One region of the Heyndrickxia sp. FSL W8-0423 genome, then DNA from elsewhere that is predicted to be linked to it. Evidence: riboswitches for the same ligand, from Rfam matches in the RefSeq annotation. Region 1 holds a riboswitch; each other region holds the start of a gene.
What was found. A riboswitch is a leader RNA that binds a small molecule or an ion and turns the genes downstream of it on or off. The one in region 1 is predicted to bind thiamine pyrophosphate.
Positions count from the first base shown of each region.

Region 1 (6,491 bases):
CTCCCCACATATCAATTTTGGCTCCTTGGGACTTCATATGGAGGATTGTATACTCATCTAAGTCGCTTGATGCGACAATTTTCGCGTCTGGGAACCCTGCTTGGTCTAACATTTTTCGTGCTGCTTTTGATAAAAACGCCATGTCTCCGCTATCTAATCGAATACCAATAAAATTAATTTTATTCCCTAATTCTTTTGCAACTCGTATAGCTGCTGGGACACCCGATTTCAACGTATCATATGTATCCACTAAGAATACACAATCCCGATGGCTTTCTGCATATTTATGAAAAGCTGTATAATCATCACGATATGCTTGTACCATCGCATGGGCATGGGTACCTGAAACAGGGATTCCAAATCGTTTACCCGCTCGAACATTACTTGTTGAATCAAACCCGCCGATGTAGGCAGCTCTTGTTCCCCACACAGCAGCATCCATTTCATGTGCTCTGCGCGTACCAAATTCCATTAATATTTGGTCACCAACTACATTTTTAATTCTCGCTGCTTTCGTTGCAATCAATGTTTGGTAATTCACAATATTAAGCAAGGCGGTTTCAATTATTTGCGCTTGTGCCAAAGGTGCTTCCACATGAATTAAAGGTTCACTGTCAAAAACGATTTCCCCCTCTTTCATCGACCGAACGGTTCCTGTAAAGCGCATTTCACTTAAATATTGTAAAAATTCCTCATCATAGTTCAATTCTTCACGTAAATATTGAATATCTGTTTCAGAAAAATGAAAATCACGTAAGTATTCAACAATTCGTTCTAACCCCGCATATACTGCATACCCATTGTCGAAAGGAAGCTTCCTGAAAAAAACTTCAAATACCGCTTTTCGTTCATGAATACCGTCATCCCAATATGTTTTTGCCATATTGATTTGATATAAATCCGTATGCAGTGCAAAACCGTCGTCCTTATATAACTTTACCATTTAACCCCACTCCTTATTTACCCTAAAAGAGTACCTTCGCACCCAATGTATTTTTAAAATGTTCTAATGCCCATTGATGGCCTGTATCATTAAAGCTCGCCACAGCGTTCCCATGAACAACTATTTTGTATCCTTTATTATAAGCATCTACAGCCGTATGCAATACACAAATGTCCGTACAAACGCCACATAAATGTAGTTCTTCAATTCCACGCTCTCTTAACTTTATATCCAAATCCGTTCCGGCAAACGCACTATAGCGTGTTTTATCCATATAGTGTACATTTTCGTCATTTTTATGTTGTTCATACAAACCTTGTAAAGCTCCGAATAATTGACGCCCCTCTGTTCCTACTATATTATGCGGTGGAAACAGCTTTGCCTCCGGATGGAGTGTATCTTCTTTTTGATGACAATCGATCGCAAAAACAACATAATCACCGGAAAGTATAAAATCGCTTGTTAACTGGATAATTGTATTTTCAATGTCTTGACCTGGTTTCCCACACGTTAATTTACCATCATCTGCAATAAAATCGTATGTATAATCAATATTAATTAATGCTTTTCTAGTCATCACAAAACACCCCTTATTGGCAATCTCGACACTATTGTACTATAAATTCTTAAAATAAGTGAAAATAAAAACACCCATTTAATTACTATGATCATTTTACACAGCAATTAATGGATGTTTTTTAAAGTCTAAATCGTTTCAGAAACGTATTTAGAAATGATGAATATACCCACCATTAAAAGAAAAAACAGCACATCTTTTCCACTAACCTTCAACTCATGATAGAAAGTTCGATCCCTGCTTCCCGTGAATCCCTTTGATTCCATTGCAATTGCTGTTCGCTCTGCTTTTCGTATCGCACTTGCTAAAAGTGGAATGGTGTATTTTTTTAAAAGCTGTATTCTCCCTTTTATCCCTTTCTCCCAATGAACGCCTCGAATTCGATGGGCATTTCTAATAATCGTAAATTCATCCTTTAATAAAGGTAAAAACTGATAGCCTGCTAAAATTCCGTAGGCAAGCTTAGGGGGAAGTTTACATTGTTGAATCAGACTTAACATAAATTTAGTTGTATCTGTTGTTAATATAAACATTAAAGACAAGGCAGCAAAACAAAGAACACGTAATCCAAGTGCCAGTCCAGTATTCAGTCCGTAATCAGTAATCTCAAAAGGACCTAATTTAGCATAAGTGACGAAACTAGTATTACTTGGTGGATTCGAAAATATTGTTGTTGTCCACACATACCCAAAGGCAATGATAAAAAACGGTACAAATCGTATACACCATTTTTTCATCCCTACTTTACCAAAAAGAAATGTGATTAAGACCGTAAAAGACAAGTAAAGCAACGGAGTTAAAGGGTCAAATACAAAAGCTAAAAGGACAACAGAGACCAAAACGACAATTGCTTTTATACTAGGATTTAGTAACTGAAGCCGCAATTGGTTCACCCCTTATCCCATATGTATTCCAAATTGAATATAATAATGGATTTTCAAGGTTTGCTTTCTCCACAATTTCACTATTTTCTAAAAATAGCTCATGAGGTGTTCCTTGAAACACTACTTCCCCTTCGAAAAGAACGATGACTTGATGAGCAAATTTCGCCACAATTTCCATATCATGAGTCACCATCAACGCCGTCATCCCAATGTTCACTCTCGATTGAATAATTTTCATCATTTCATTCGTCGCTTTCTCATCCTGTCCAAAGGTTGGCTCATCTAAAATAAGGAATTCCCGTTCATCCACTAGCATCGTAGCTACACTTAAGCGCCGCTTTTGCCCTTGACTTAATATGAAGGGATTATGATCCTTTAACCGAAGTAAACGAAAATCTGAAAGAATATTAGCTACCTTAGAATCGATATCTTCTATTTTTTTCATTCTTGGACCAAAGGCTACTTCATCAAATACTGTATCCGCTATAAATTGATGCTCCGGATTTTGAAAAACGTAACCAATTGAATCCAACCTCACCTTTTCATCCAAATCTTTGAACAATTTATTCCCATAGAAAATCTCCCCTTGCTGTTCCTTAAGAAGTCCCGCCAACATCAAAGTTAATGTAGATTTACCCGCACCATTCGGACCTACAATCGCTGTCCATTCACCCTTATTTATTGATAAATGGATATTTTTTAAAATTTGTTTCTCCCCCCGGGAAAAGGAAACGTGTTTCATTTGGATTAACGGCGGTGTTGGGAAATCATTTACTGCCTGTAATGGAAAAGAAGTGTCTACCTCATCTAACTCTTCCATTAATTCATCCACTGTTAATGGATAAAAGTTTTCTCGCACCTGTTGACCGAATAGTGTCACCTTTGGGAGGCATATTCCAAGATCTTTCATATCATCAAAATGATGAACCAATCCTTTTTTCAATGAACCATCGTACATTAGTTGTCCGGATTGTGTAAAAACAAGGGTGCGATCAATAAAAGGAACCCAATAATCAAGTTTATGCTCTATGACGATGAGAGAAAAATTCATTTCTCTTTGCAATCTATCAATCGTTTCAGCAAAATCTTTTGTTGCCACCGGATCGAGCAAAGCAGTAGGTTCATCTAAAATCATCAATTCGGGTTCCATTGCCATCACACATGCAAGTGCCAGCTTTTGCTTCATTCCACCTGATAGGGTAGAAATATGAGCTTGTCTATACTTCTCTAAACCAACTAATGAAAGAGACCATTCTATTTTTCGTATCATTTCTTCTTTAGGTAATTTTATATTTTCTAAGCCGAATGCGATTTCATCCTCTACAGTGAGCATACAAAATTGGGAATCAGGATCTTGAAATACGACGCCAATTCGGCTGCTTAATTGTCCTGGTTTATAAGACTGAATCTCTTTCCCAGCATATTTAATACTCCCAGTCCTGTCCCCTTCAATTGAATTTGGAATCAGCCCGTTTAAACAAAGTGCTAACGAACTTTTGCCGGAGCCACTTGGTCCTAATAATAGAAGTTTTTCACCTTTATTTATGGAAAAGGAGATATTGTTTATAATCGATTGCTCCTCATAAGATAATGAAAGATTCCTAACTTCTAATAAAGGTTCCCGTATCTCCATTTCAATCACGCTACTTTTCTCTTTTTCATCTCTTTGCCTAATGGCATTCCATTAAGCACTCCTGTTTTTGCCAATCCTTCACTTATATACTTACCTAATAATCCCGCAAGGAGCGCACCAGAAACCATTCGTATCGCTAGCATGGATAAAACATACGATGGTGATAGTGTTGCAAATCCAGAGATAAAATACCCCCAAGCAAAACTAAATATCGCTGAACCAACTCCGGCAAGCATTAACACCCATGTTGAATAACGCTTCCAGCCAGTTGCGGCAAACACAACCTCAGCCCCTAAACCTTGGATCATTCCAGAGATTAATAGTCTTGGACCAACTGCATTCCCTATTAAAATTTCCACAAATGCGGCGATCGTTTCCGCCAAAACTGCTGCACCTGGCTTGCGAATAATATTTGCAACAATGATAGAAACGATAAACCATATCCCAAATATCGGTTCATAACCGATCGGTCCGACTAACCCAAAGAAAATATTCCCTACTTGGGTAAATAATAAATATACGATGGCAAAGACAATTCCTAACACTGACATCACAACAATTTCCCGCAGACTCCATTTAGACATCACTTTTTCCCTCCTTATTTCTTTTTCCTCGAAGGACTATTCGCCGAAATATTGACTGTCATTGTTACGTGCTTAACTTTTTCCTGAGTATAATTAAATGCATGCTCGAGTGTTGTAAACACATCATGCGCATCGCCGTCCAATCTGCTGGCATAGTGAATTCCTCCAGTAAATGTGTTTTGTTGTTTGGCGATATCCACAACATCTGCAATGATTTGCATATAGTTTTCATTATTCATCGGATATAATGCAAATTGGGTAGGTGCTTCAAGATGAATATTTTCAACTTTTTCCTTATTCATCCGAATATCGTCCTCGGACATATACACGTCTCCATCTGAATCCCCTGGACATCCTATTGAAAATGTTCCATTTAGTACTACATGTTTTTCAGTATTAGCCGCAATTAAATAGATAGCTTTTGCAACGTCAAACACATGCTCCATTTTCCCACGGATTACTGTACTAATATCATCCGTTTTCACCCATACTTTAGTGGTGTCGACCCGTTGAAGCGTAGATAAAATAATATCTACAAATTCATCCGCCATCGGATAAAGGGAAAAACGAAAACCTACAATTCTACTTGTTCCACATACTTCTGTCATAACCATTCTCCTCTCTTTTTTTGGAGAATAAAAAAACTGCATCTCTTGGAAGATGCAGTAGTATACGAATAGATGCAAATCAATGAATGATTTTACACCAATACTACTACACTTCCCCACGCTAGTATTATCTAGATCGGGTAATAAGGGATCGGAACGCACTTCCACGTTCACATCTCAGCTTTTTCAGCACCCCTAGTGTAGATAGGTCATATGCAGTTTTATTATTCGCCCTTATCATACATGACAAAAAATCATGTGTAAAGTTACTTTAGCATTATTTGTTTATTCTCAGCATACCAAACTATTCTAGGAAAATATCCATAATGCAATTTCATTCAACAAAGTGATAAAATATACAACTTTCTATTTCCATTCTTTCCGGTTTATGATATCTTTATATAGTTATTAATATAATTTTTTATTTATAAATATCCATTAATTTTATTCGAAGTTGATTGGAGCGGAAGGTGCTCGCTTTCCGCGGGCGGTTCGGGAGCCTGTTTAGCTCCGGCGGCTATCGACTAGCGAACTTCCGGTCACCTCCCTACGATAAGTCATCATCGATTCGTCCTTTAGGACTCATCGTGATTCCTTTATCTCAGTCGCTGCCCTCCAGTTCGTACGTCGATAAGCAAGCCGCCTATGCTTTTCGAACTCCTCGGCGCTTATCGCGCCTGCGGGGTCTCCAGTATACCGTTTTTCCCGCAGGAGTCTCGCACCTTCCGCTCCAATCAACAAGACGTCAAAATCAAGATTGAACTTTAAACAAAGCCATTAGTTTAAACATGGTTATTTTAAGGGTATGAATGGATTACGGAGGGTTTATATAGATGGAGAATCAAAATGGAGGATTACAACGTAGTTTAAAAGCACGACATTTGACGATGATTTCATTAGGTGGATCCATTGGTACCGGGCTGTTTCTAGGAAGCGGATCTGCTATTTACCAAGCAGGACCAGGCGGCGCACTGCTTGCCTATATGATAATTGGTGTCATGGTGTATTTTATTATGACGAGCCTTGGTGAACTAGCTTCTTTCATGCCAACAAGTGGGGCATTTAGCACCTATGCTACCCGCTTTATTGATCCAGCACTTGGATTTGCATTAGGGTGGAACTATTGGTACAGCTGGGCGATCACACTTGCGGCAGAACTTTCCGCATCAACATTAGTCATGAAATTTTGGTTCCCAGATAGTCCATCATGGTTATGGAGCGGACTTTTTATCTTGATTATTTTTGGACTGAATATTCTCTCT
Region 1 covers NZ_JBBPBE010000001.1:1,296,955-1,303,445, reverse strand. Annotated here, with positions in the region: gene MKY81_RS06630 (nicotinate phosphoribosyltransferase) at 1-943, opposite strand, end outside; gene MKY81_RS06625 (cysteine hydrolase family protein) at 966-1,520, opposite strand; gene MKY81_RS06620 (energy-coupling factor transporter transmembrane component T family protein) at 1,649-2,404, opposite strand; gene MKY81_RS06615 (ABC transporter ATP-binding protein) at 2,379-4,037, opposite strand; gene MKY81_RS06610 (ECF transporter S component) at 4,043-4,621, opposite strand; gene MKY81_RS06605 (YkoF family thiamine/hydroxymethylpyrimidine-binding protein) at 4,636-5,229, opposite strand; TPP riboswitch at 5,326-5,436, opposite strand; gene MKY81_RS06600 (amino acid permease) at 6,063-6,491, shown strand, end outside.

Region 2 (6,491 bases), 880 kb from region 1:
CCTATTTCTAACGTAAAGCATATTATGTTAGGTAAGAAAAATCAATGAAAATTATTTTACTTTGTAATGTTTTTGTAATATAAGTCATTCGTTTGTTTGTTATTTGCACTGAATAAAGGGTATATAAGAAGTAATATAAATAGGAGCTGATGAATATGTATAAACATATTTTAGTTTGCTTTGATGACTCAGACGGCAGTAGAAAAGCATTGGAAATAGCAGCGGATTTATATTTATTAAATCAAGAATGCCAATTAAGTGTTGTCCAAGTAATAAATGGAACGACTTATTCGATAGACACGCCACTACCTGAAGATAGTTTAGGCAAGTCAGGATATACTGCGATCCCGCGTTCAGATGGTGGTGTATATGTCACACACCTTCCACTTGAACATTCAATTCAAGAAAATACAAAACATTTTATACAGGATGATGACCCCGATCTTCGAGCGGAAGTCACGGAGATTTTACAATCTAGAGGAATCTCTTTTCATTTTGATACGCTTTATGGAAAGACATCCGACAATATATGTGAATACGCGAATTCCAATCAAATAGACTTAATTGTCGTAGGTCAAAGTGAAGAAGGGATTTTCAAGCGGATTTTTCTAGGCAGCACGGAGGAAAATATTATTAAAAATACAACTAAAGATGTGCTAGTCGTTAAGTAATTAAAGGGGCTGGGACATAACCCACCTCTGAGATGAAAAAGCCGGTGGAAATTTACGACAAGTAAATTTTCACCGGCTTTTGGTTTTTTTACAATAAAATAAGGACCACTTCTGATAAAATTAAGTTACCACACCAAATAAAATCAGAAAGAAGGATCCTTATGTTTAAAAATTATACCATGAATCAATTAGTTTTGCCTTTAGATTTAGAAGTAAAGTTACAAAAAAATGATATTGCCTTCCATGTTCATCATTTAGTTGAAAGTATCCCTCATGAAGCGTTCGAACCATTTCAGAGAAATGATGGCTGTCCTGCCTACCATCCACGCATGATGCTTAAAATTATCTTATGTGCCTACACGCAATCTGTTTTTTCAGGGCGAAAAATTGAAGCCCTATTAAAAGACAGTATCCGTATGATGTGGCTAGCTCAAGGGCATGAACCAAGCTACCGAACAATCAACCGATTCCGTGTTCAACCAGAAGTGAAAAATTTAATTCGCCAATGTTTCGTCCAATTCCGTTGCCAATTAATTGAAGAAAAACTGATCGATCAAGAAGCAATTTTTATCGATGGTACAAAGATTGAAGCGAATGCAAATAAATTTACGTTTGTCTGGAAGAAGTCGATTGAGAAGTATCATCAAAGTTTAATTGAAAAGTCAAACCAGCTATATGATGAGCTTCTTGAGAATGAAATCATACCTGAAATCGAACGTGAAAGCGATGAACAGTTATCATTGGAAGAGCTCGCTCAATTGGTTCAAAAAGTGGATGATGTCGTAAACGAGTATGATAAACAAATTGAAGCATCATCGGATGTTCCAGAACGAAAAGCTTTAAGAAATGAACGCAAATATCCGAAAAAAGTGCGTAAACAGTTGATTGATTTTATCGTACGAAAACAGAAATACCAACGAGACCTTGAAATCTTTGGTACACGTAATAGCTATTCTAAAACAGATCCAGATGCGACATTTATGCGAATGAAAGATGATTATATGAAAAATGGACAATTGAAGGCTGGTTATAATACACAAATCGCAACGGAAGGTCAATATGCGCTTGCCTATGGATTATTCTCAAACCCAACAGACACACGTACGTTAATTCCCTTTCTAGATGAGATTGAGCAGGATTATTTCGAGTTACCGGAACACATCGTCACAGATGCAAGTTATGGTAGTGAAGAAAATTATAATGATATCCTTTTGAACAGAAAACGTGAAGCACTTATTCCTTATACGCTGTATATGAAGGAAAAAAAGAAAACCTACAAACAAAACCTATTCAATCCAGACAACTGGCCGTACGATGAAGAAACAGATACCTATACATGTCCAAACCAGAAACATCTTACATTTCACGATTATTCTGTCCGTACTGATCGTACAGGATTCCAACGGAAGTTTAAAATCTATGAGTGCGAAGACTGTTTGGGCTGCCCGTTCCGCCCCTCCTGTACCAAAGCAAAAGAAGGCAACAATCGAAAACGAATGGTGAATGAAAAATGGGAACAACAAAAAGAATATGTAAGAGCGAAGCTTTCAGAAGAGAAAACGAGTGCCATCTATCGAAAACGCAAAATCGATGTGGAACCAGTTTTTGGATTCTTGAAGGCTAATTTGCGTTTCACACGATTTTCCGTACGAGGAAAATCAAAGGTAGAAAATGAAATGGGCTTTGCATTAATGGCAGTGAATTTAAGAAAATACACTGCCCAACAACTAAGATAATAGAAGAATTACACGCAAAAAAAGAAAAAGGTGAATTTGAGTACACTCAAATTCACCTTTTTCACTAATTGAAGCTAGTTATGTCCCAGCCTCTTTAACTTTATTTTTTGATTTGGACAAGTCTTGGAGCAATAAATAAGATCATGACAACAAGTACTGAGCTTAAGACAAAATTGATCGACATATATGTTCCATTATAAATCAATGAATATAATGCAACCGGTTGTCCTTTCGGTGCATACGAACCGAAAAAGACAATACCTGTGTAGAAATGGGCAAGGAAACGTAATAAACTACCAAGAAAAACACCTAAGACAGTGTATGTAGTCCATTTTCCGATATTTCCATTTTCTATAGATGTTTTGATTTGCTTTGCAAAAATACCTGCTAAACCAATCACTGTAAAGGCGACAAAATAGTCGACAATCCCTTGTACCGGATGATAAAATACTGAAAATCCTGTTACAACTTGTAGCGTACCTAATATAAATCCAGTTAACAACCCGCCTTTTAAGCCCCAACGATAAGCCATTAAAAATATCGGTATCATAGCTAATGAAACGGATCCGCCTTCTGGCCAAATAGCCTTACAAATAAATGCTGAAACAAGGTCAAGCAAGTAAGCAAGTGCTCCGAGAACAGCAACTTCTACTAAAAACAATGTTTTTTTATTCATCTTATATTCCCTTCCTTTCTTTTCGTCTGAAGAGTGACTATGAAGGCTCGGAGGGAATGTAAAAACAACTGTATTGCGTTTTTTACACAAAAAAAGCAATACAGGACGGTTTAAGGAAATCGCTGCATTGCTTTCTATTCCATCAAACCACAGTCCCTGCGCTAGCATTATCTAACAGGTTCATAGGGTCAGAACTCATACGTTCACTCTCAGCCGATTTAGGCTCCCCTTGTGGGATTATATTTATTTAATAATACTAATTAACTATACTATTTTTTAATACCGTTTACAACTGATTTATCCATATTCTTAAAGATATTTATATGCTATTTTATGAAACTATAAGTACATTTATATAACTTTAACTTGGTATTATTTAAATATTTTGATATATTTTAGATGAAGAAATTTTTGCTAATTGTTATTTTGAAGAAAAGGGAGGTGAAAAAAATGATACCGCTTAGACAAGATATCGTTGCATTTTTTGATAAAAATATTGATAAAATTGTTGCGATTTGGAATGAACAATTGATAAACTCCAAGTCAAATCCTTTAAAATCCAAATTTTTCAATAAAGATACTTGTCATGATTTTCTTATTCAATCATTGTCAATATCGAAGGAAAAATTGGAGCACTTTTTAAAATCCCTTGCATCTAACTTTGCTAAAGAAAAACTTGATCAAAATATTGATTTAGGTGAAGTTACATATAATTTAAGTATTGGTAAATCAATAACTACTAAGTTTTTATACAATAATTATTTAAATGTAAACGATGTCAATGCCTATATTGACAAAATTAATTATGCTTTTGACAAATTATTGTTTTATGTTGTTACATATTATTCAAATGTTAAAGATCAAATCATTGATAAAAAAAATGAATACATAAATACAACACATCATGAACGTTTAACACTTTTAGGACAAATGACATCTAGCTTCGTTCATGAATTTCGTAATCCATTAACTTCTATTCATGGATTTGTGCAATTATTGCGTTCTGAAAATCCACAATTGCCTTATTTGGATATTATCTCTAACGAAATTGAGCAATTAAAATTTAATATCTCTCAATTTCTTATGCTATCAAAAAAAGAAATTGTGTCAATTGAAATGACCTCTTTTTCATTAAATGATTTAATTGAAGAAGTCTTATCCTTTTTGTATCCTCGTATTTTAGAAGTAAATGTTGATATCCAAAAACATTATTTGCATGAAATTAGCATTCATGGCTTTAAAGATGAAATAAGACAGGTACTTATTAATATTATTTTTAATGCGGTTGATGTACTGAAAAGCGTGAAGAATCCGATTATCCAAATTGAATTGGATATTACTGAAAACTCCGTTATTATAGACATAAGTAATAACGGACCAAAAATACCGGAAGAAATGGTTGACACTATTTTCGAGCCTTTCGTTACAACGAAGAAGAGCGGAACAGGGCTTGGTTTGTATGTTTCCAAAAATATACTTGAAAAACACGGTGGAACTTTAACTTGTCAATCTAATGACGATTGGACAACTTTTACAATAATCTTTCCAATATTATAAAAGGATGTATTCGTTGAAAAAGACTCCCTTTAAAATAGGAGTCTTTTTCAAAAGACAACGGCCTACCAGAAAAACCAAGGAAGAAGCGCTAAGCCAACTATGGCACCAAGTGCGACACCCCAGCCAAAGCCGCCCCAGCCCCAACCCCAACCATAACCGTATCCTCCATAATTCCTTTGTGGGAGTGGGCGTAAATAAACCATTCGATTATCAACTCGATGAATGATTCCTCTGTGCACTCTTCCATCACGCGTTCTTATTTCAACGGGCTTTCCAATATTTCTTGAACAAATATGGTAATGTGAAGCAGACATGTACTATTCACCTCCAAATATCCTTCCACACCATTTTATGGTCAAGTCACTTAATTGGAGTGGGACAATGGAGTAGGTTAAACGTTTGATTATATATAGAAAAGCGAAAGCGCCTTGGTCAGCCCCGACAAGCAAATGTTTTTCTTTTCTTAAAATAGGAAAAGTCCAGTCTTAAAAAAGACCGGACTTCTTTATTTTAACCTAATAAACATATGCTGCTCCTACAATGATAAGTAAGATGAACAATACTACGATTAATGCAAATCCTCGGCCTGCACCCCAGCCGACACCGTAGCCATATCCACCTACTGGATAACCACAACCGCCATACCACATAAGCTTCTCACCTCCTTTTCAAGTGAATTTATCCATCTTGTTCTCCTCTAATAGAGTCATAGCCAATTTCATGTAGCCGATTTGCAATTTCAATATGTCCTAAATGGTTTGGATATAAATTGTCACTAGTACACCAATTGTCCAATTTATCTTGTAAATGTTGCTGGAGATTTATCGTTTTTAAACATCGTCGATTTGCCCTACATTCAATATAGCGATTTATACGCTGTACCCATTTATCTGCTAAAGGATCATTAGGATACGGATTGTGCAAACCGAGAATAATAAGCATGTAGTTATCTTCTTGTTCCTCTTTCAAATCGCGTATCCCACGAATGATGTCATCAATTGTACTTCTACATTTTCTTGACTCATGAATAAACTCTTCTTCATTGCCCGTTTCATCATATTTTTTCTTTGCTGTTTGTAAATCTTGGTGTCCGGCAGATAAAACAATCATGTCACTTTGTTTAATGCTTCTCATTATATTTGGATCACTCAATGATTGGAGGATATCATTGGCATGATTATTTGCCGCTGCTACATTTGTAACAAACACCCTTTCTCTTAAATTCCGTTCTGCAAGACGTGCATGTCGATGTACAAAACTTGGAGATAAAAATGGTGCACCATGCCCTGCACATAGTCCGTCACCGATCGCGAGATATCTCATGTCACCCCTCCCTACCCATCAAAAGATAAATCCTTATTTATATTTATTCAGCTCTTTATATGTGGTAACTGTCCATATTAAAAATGGGCTTTCGTCTATAAACGAGAAAACAATTTAGAAAATTACGAAATAAAATAGTGTATCATAAAATGATACACTATTCCTGTATTGTTATTGAATTAAATAGTCATATACAGCCTTGCCGGTCCGAGCAATAATTTGTTTTCCCTCATACTGATTTTCTAATTGATCGATTAATACTGCCATAAATACTTGATCGTCATTATGCCTAATAATTGCAACATCATGTTCAACACCGGGAATTTCCCCTGTTTTATTAGCAACAAATACATGATCCGAATCCATCATTGCAGGTAATTTATCTTGAAATTGCTGTCCAGAAAGGATATTCAATATTTCATACGTACTCTTTGAAGTAAGGAATTGATTTTCCACGATTTCTTTTAGGAATATTACCATATCGGATGCAGAAGTAACATTATCTAGCCCCATATCCCTGGCCACATA
Region 2 covers NZ_JBBPBE010000001.1:2,181,189-2,187,679, reverse strand. Annotated here, with positions in the region: gene MKY81_RS11075 (universal stress protein) at 156-671, shown strand; gene MKY81_RS11070 (IS1182 family transposase) at 833-2,407, shown strand; gene thiT (energy-coupled thiamine transporter ThiT) at 2,508-3,083, opposite strand; TPP riboswitch at 3,219-3,323, opposite strand; gene MKY81_RS11060 (ATP-binding protein) at 3,534-4,640, shown strand; gene MKY81_RS11055 (hypothetical protein) at 4,703-4,954, opposite strand; partial or broken gene MKY81_RS21125 (YjcZ family sporulation protein) at 5,156-5,233, opposite strand; gene MKY81_RS11045 (GDSL-type esterase/lipase family protein) at 5,319-5,963, opposite strand; gene MKY81_RS11040 (serine hydrolase) at 6,135-6,491, opposite strand, start outside.
Region 2: it holds a riboswitch for thiamine pyrophosphate, as region 1 does, so the genes downstream of both, thiT (energy-coupled thiamine transporter ThiT) here and MKY81_RS06605 (YkoF family thiamine/hydroxymethylpyrimidine-binding protein) in region 1, are expected to answer to the same signal.

Region 3 (6,491 bases), 1.7 Mb from region 1:
ATACCTCATTTGCAATGTCGATATCAAAACCTGTAAGCTTTCCAGATTGGTCATGATAGGTAAATGGTGAATAGGTCCCTTCCGTTCCAATGTTTACGACTCCTTTGTCTTTAATTTTGTCATAAAGGTTTTTTTGCTCGTTTTTATTATCATTGTTTGTCCCACAAGAACTTGTAATTATTGCAAAGGTTAAAATTATGAGTGTAAATAGTAATTTTTTCATCAAGCATCCCTCATTTTTGTATTTATCATTTATTCTCGTAGTTTTGCCCTATGCAAAAAGGGATATGCATCTTGCCTATTATGAAGTATGTTCAATCATTAATTTTACTTCTAAAAATCACACTTATTTTTGTTTGTACATATAATATGACAAGGAGGTGGTTAACTATGGTTCAATTGTTTTTAGCTACAATACTTGCAGGATTTGCGTTACTTGGCTTAAGTCTGCTTGGTGTGGTTACGGGGACATTAGCTACAGTAGTTGAATTCATTGGAGCAGGTGCCGTTATTCTGTTCGCTATCGTCTTAATTGTTAAAGCAATTATGGCTTTACTAGGAAAACTGAATGTATAAACCTTTTCCTTCATAAAATATGGAGGGTGCCCAAGCTTCTTTTTATACGGACTTATCAATATATTTTTCATTACTTGAAAAAGTGGGATGTCCCACTTTTTTTTATCTTATTTAACTTACATACTTTTTTACATATCAAAGGAAAATAAATCAAAAGGAGGGACAAACTTTGGTTAATCAAAATTTCGAAAAATTTCATAAACTACAAGAAAAGCATAAGTCGAGTTATCTCGGAAAGGATACGGACCAAAAACAATTAAATCCAGATCCGGAATATAATAATCAATCAAATACCGATAAAGCAATTGGAGCAACAGGAAGAGAACTAAAATAAGCTAGGGGTTATCCCCTAGCTGTTTCATATCAATGTTAAACATAAATTCAACTTTTTTAACGAATTAAAAATACATACAATACAACTTTATAATGGCCATTCTTCTTGGTGATAGACCATATCCCAGAACATATATTCAAAGCGAGATGTCATTTGAAAATGTTTCTCTAAGGATACCAGTTCATGTTCCCGAGTTCCTTCAGTTAATTGATTCATTAACTTGATTAACCAAAGGGCAACCGATCCAAACTCATCTGATGAATAAGTTTCTATCCAATGTGAATACGGATTTGATTTTATTTGATGGTGATGCTGTTTTTTTAAAAGCTTACCAATCTCCCAATAATCCCATGCACAAGGAAGCAAACAAGAAACTACTTCCGCTAATGACCCATTTAGTGATACGTTTACCATATAATTTGTATAAGCTAGATTTATAGGTGTTGGTTTTACCTGTTCTAATTCCTCTTCAGATATCCCAAATTCTTTAGCATATTTTCTATGCAAGTCCATTTCAAAATGTAGAATTGAGTGTAATGAGTGGGAAAATTTTTGCATTGTTTGTAAATCTTTTGCTTTTTGAGTACCTATTGCAAATAACTTCGAATACTCAATTAAATACACATAATCCTGTTTCATATAATAAGCAAAAAGTTCAATTGGTAAAGAGCCGTCACCAATACCTTGAACAAATGGATGTTGATGATTTTTATTCCAAATGGGTTGAGCATTTCTATATAATCGATCGGTAAATAGCTTCCCTTGCGTCATTGTCATATTCTCCCTCTCTATTTTGCACATTGCAAATTTATTTTTTTACTGAAAAAGTTTTTTCGCTGCTTCCTTTGGGTTTTTTGCCTTCATAATTGCAGAAACTACCGCAATTCCAGAAAAATTTATTTCTTTTAATTGATGAAAATTATCTAATGTTATTCCTCCGATTGCTACAGCTGGTATATTTACAGAATCTTTAATTGCTTTTAAGGTTTCCATAGATAACACAGTTGCATCTTGTTTTGTTTTAGTTGGAAAAGCAGACCCTATTCCAATATAATCAGCTCCAATTTTTTCAGCTAATTGGGCCTGCTCGATTGTTTGCGTAGACACACCAATAATCATTGACTTGGGAACTATTCGCTTTAAGGCAGAAAGCGGTATATCGTCTTGACCAACATGTATACCATCAGCTCCTACCGCTAACGCAATATCTACACGATCATTTATAATTAGAGGCACTTGATAGCTTTTTAACAACGCTTTTAAATGTTTTGCTTTTTTATAAAATGTGAGTCCATCGCTATTCTTTTCACGAAGTTGAACGATGGTCACACCACCTTGCACAGCTTCTTCAACAATTGATAAAAGTTCGCCTATTGGGGTTCGTTCATCGGTAACTAAATAAAGATTGTAATTAACATTCATGAATTTTCACCTCTTTAGCAAAAACTTCCTCATTCATTCGATAGATTTCATCCATCAGCTTTATTTTATATGTTCCAATTCCTCCATCTGTTGCCAAGTGTTTCGTTGCACGTTCCCCTGAAAGTGACATAATTGACATTCCCGTGATGGCGGCACCTAAATAATCAGATGTTACGCCAGAAAAACTGCCTATGAGTGAAGTAGACATACATCCTGTTCCTGTTATTCTTGTTAATCTTTCATCCCCATTTGATAGATAATAGTTCTTACTTCCGTTTGATACAACGTCTACTTTGCCGCTTATGCCAATAACACATTGGAAAGCGTTGGCAGCTTGCTGAGCTATTTCAATCGATGGTACAGATCCTTCACCCGCGTCGACTCCTTTTGTTCCACCTGTACCACCAATTAATGTATGTATTTCACTGCTATTCCCACGGATGATAGCCATCTTTACTTTTTCTAATAGTTCCATAGATCGTTCTGTTCGATAACTTGTTGCGCCAACACCGACAGGATCCAATATAACTGGAATTCCTTTCTTATTAGCAGCAATCCCTGCATGTAGCATAGATTCGAAAACAACATCATGAATCGTTCCTAAATTGATAATTAGTGCATCAGCTAGTTGAATCATATCTTCCACTTCTTTAATCTCTGTAGCCATTACTGGTGAAGCTCCGATTGCAAGTGTGACATTAGCACAATCATTTATAGTTACCACATTTGTCATATGGTGAATAAGTGGTTTTTTTTCTTTTACTAATGAAATTAACCGTGTCATTTTTGAAATTTCCATTGGAATCCCTCCGCTATTTATTGTCTACTAGTCCAGCACGTTCATATAAATGGTAAAAATGATTTGTTGGACCATGTCCACTGCCAAGTTCTAAGCTATGTTGAATTGCTATTGTAATATAATCTTTTGCTTTCTTAACTGCACTCAACAGGGTTTCTTCCTGAGCAACAAAAGCGGTGATAGCTGAAGATAACGTACACCCTGTTCCATGAACATTTTTCGTATGAATTCTCTTCCCTGGCAACCATGTAAAGTGATGTCCGTCAAAAAATAAATCATTTGGATCCCCTTCTAAATGGCCACCTTTTAATAAAATTTTATTGGCACCGAGTTCCTGTAATTTGAGGCAGGCAGTATACATGTCTTCAATCGTACAAATCTTTCTGTCTGTTAAACTTTCAGCCTCAGGTATATTAGGTGTAATTAATGTCACCATTGGAAGCAATTTTTCTTTTAACGCATCTATCGCATTTTGCTGTAATAAATGGTGACCACCTTTTGATATCATGACTGGATCGAGGATGATATGCTCTGTACGGTATATATTCAATTCCTTTGCAACCACATCAATATTTTCTTTTGTTCCGAGCATTCCAATTTTAACTGCATCAACATGAATGTCGTCGAAAATAGCAGATATTTGATCACTGATTATTTGTGAATCAATCATTTGTACAGATTTTACTTCCATTGTGTTTTGGGCGGTAACTGCAGTAATAACCGACATTCCAAACACACCTAAGGAAGAAAATGTTTTAATATCTGCTTGGATCCCAGCTCCACCTCCTGAATCAGATCCTGCGATTGTAAGTGCTGTTTTCATGAATGATTCCTCCAAACGTTTGATTTCGTAATAATACTTTCATTAAAAATATGGCAATTAGTGCTCCTGCAAAGGAACTAACTATAAATGAAGGGATAAATCCAAATAAAGCTACATTCTTTCCTAATAGTAGCCTTGCTACTGGATATGCTGCGAGTGCCCCAAGAATGCCAGTTCCAATAACTTCACCCGTAAACGCCCAACTAAGCTTTCTTGTTTTCATAAACAAATAGCCTGATAGAAATGCACCAATCATACTTCCGGGAAAAGCAAATAGGGAGCCGGTTCCTGTGAAATTTCGGATGATTGACACGATAAATGCTTGTGCAATTGAATAAAACGGACCCAATAGGATAGCGGTTAATACATTAGCCATATGTTGGATAGGGAAAATTTTTGCAAATCCCACTGGGATAAAAACGATATTACTTATTAAAGTAGTTATCGCAATAATAACTGCAGTTATCGTCATTTTTTTTAACTTATTCATCTTTACACACCTCCATCATTTGATTTTTGTGAGGAAGCTTTTCTTTCTCCAACAAAAAAACCGCCTTCCTCAATAGAAAGCGGCAATAACAACTGTAACTAGAAAATACAGAATAGCTATTTAGACCGCTTCCCTACGCCGGTATAATCCGGATCAGGTACAAAGGGTTTCAATCAATGATATCTCTCAGCCTATGGCTCCCCTAGCAGAAAAAATTATGAAATTGTACACAAAAAAGCCCATCGTAAGCAGTTAGATGGGCAGAATTGATTATATCTCTTACTCCCACTTCCTTACGCCAGCATAAACTGGATCAAGTTCAAAGGGTCCAGAACATCTCTGTCTCAGTCTTATTTAGACTCCCCTAGCGATAAAATTATTCATTTATGTATATGTTAGCATAAATTAGATAAAAAGAAAGGATAATTTTCCTTTTTAAAATTTGGTTCTTATTATATAATTCCATACATTATTCTCTGTATAAAAAAACCAGTTCCCGATTGGAAACTGATTTGGAAGTTGTCATTTATAAGGCCGCCTTTGCCGTATGAGTATTAAGAAAGTTTTAAACCACCACTCCTCAAAGTGGGTGTTTGCAGAAACGTTCTTGCTTGTCTTCCATGCCATGTAGGCGAAAGCTTGTCATTCCAGTTTCAATATAAAACTCCCTGTTACAGCTTAAAGGTTAAAACTTTATTATCAATACGTACAATGCAGCTTGTATTGTTATATTACTTTATTTTTATCATTTTTTCAAGTGAAATGATTTACTGGAATAATAAACTACCTCATTTTTATGAATTCCTTTGCAATATTATTTTGCAATTATTAAGGATGGTCGTCTAAATCCACTGACTTGTTTGATATCTGCGGTTATAATGTTTTTTTAATCCAACGGCTAAAAGTTGAAATGATACAATCGCAAACAGTAAGCATACTAATGGAATGAAAAGAACGAACTGATTTCCCCACAAATGATCCCTTGCCTGTCCTACTAAACCAGCCCATTCTTTCGTAATCGAATGATATAAAGTTGGTGAGGTTTCTAGCTTCGTTCCTCCTATAAAAATATTAAATAATGCTAATTGTCCCATCACAGTGATTGCGGTAACAATTTCGAGAACAAATAATATAACAATATCTTCTATTAAATGTGGAATGATGTGGCGCTTAATTATTTTCCATTTTGAAGACCCTGTCGTAATGGCGGCTTCAATAAAAGGCAAGCGATACACTTGTATCGTTTTTTCCCGAATCGATGCGGCTACACTCGGAAATCCGATTATGGTCGATACGATGATAAATAATACGATTAATGATATAGGCTTAATAGTTGGATTAAAAGAAATCGGCCACAAAACGAAATAAATGATTAAAAACGATGGAATATACGATAAAGAATGTTCAAATGACTCCCAAATGTGGAGCCTCTTTTTCATTATCCCTGTAAATAATCCAATTCCTAAACCAAGAGCAATTTTTAATAAGGCAATCGAAATTGAAATAAAGACAGTATATTTTGCACCATAAATTAGTAATGTAAGTAAATCGTATCCCCATTTGTCTGTTCCTAACGGATATTCTTTGTATGTAAAGGGGGCTAGCGGTGGAAATGCCATATTTTTTTCCCCATATTGATAAATCGTAATACTGTCTGTTAATTTATGTGGGGCAAACAATGGACCGACTATTGATATTGCGAATAAAAAAAATACCATAATTACGCTGATGATTAAATATGGATTCCATGTTCTTTTTTCATGCATTGATAAACACCCGCTCAATAAAATAGAAAAGTAATTTGATAAACAAATAGCAAAGAGTTGCAATGGTCAATAAGATTAATAATGATAAAAAGACTTTCTGAAATTGATAATCATCAAAAATAAAAATGGTTAATCCTTTTATATTAAACAAATATTCGATAATAAATAAATTTCCTATTGTAAATGATATGGCTTTTTTTAAATCAGCAAAAATATAAGGAATTAAGTTTTTCAATATATGCCGGCTATTAATATAGTGTCTATTCAGTCCTTTGCCTACG
Region 3 covers NZ_JBBPBE010000001.1:2,976,811-2,983,301, reverse strand. Annotated here, with positions in the region: gene MKY81_RS15180 (amino acid ABC transporter substrate-binding protein) at 1-223, opposite strand, end outside; gene MKY81_RS15175 (hypothetical protein) at 391-576, shown strand; gene MKY81_RS15170 (hypothetical protein) at 746-910, shown strand; gene tenA (thiaminase II) at 998-1,687, opposite strand; gene thiE (thiamine phosphate synthase) at 1,727-2,332, opposite strand; gene thiM (hydroxyethylthiazole kinase) at 2,322-3,131, opposite strand; gene thiD (bifunctional hydroxymethylpyrimidine kinase/phosphomethylpyrimidine kinase) at 3,145-3,954, opposite strand; gene thiW (energy coupling factor transporter S component ThiW) at 3,923-4,444, opposite strand; TPP riboswitch at 4,558-4,658, opposite strand; TPP riboswitch at 4,718-4,820, opposite strand; RNA gene ssrS (6S RNA) at 4,972-5,167, opposite strand; gene MKY81_RS15135 (ABC transporter permease) at 5,287-6,210, opposite strand; gene MKY81_RS15130 (ABC transporter permease subunit) at 6,203-6,491, opposite strand, start outside.
Region 3: it holds a riboswitch for thiamine pyrophosphate, as region 1 does, so the genes downstream of both, thiW (energy coupling factor transporter S component ThiW) here and MKY81_RS06605 (YkoF family thiamine/hydroxymethylpyrimidine-binding protein) in region 1, are expected to answer to the same signal.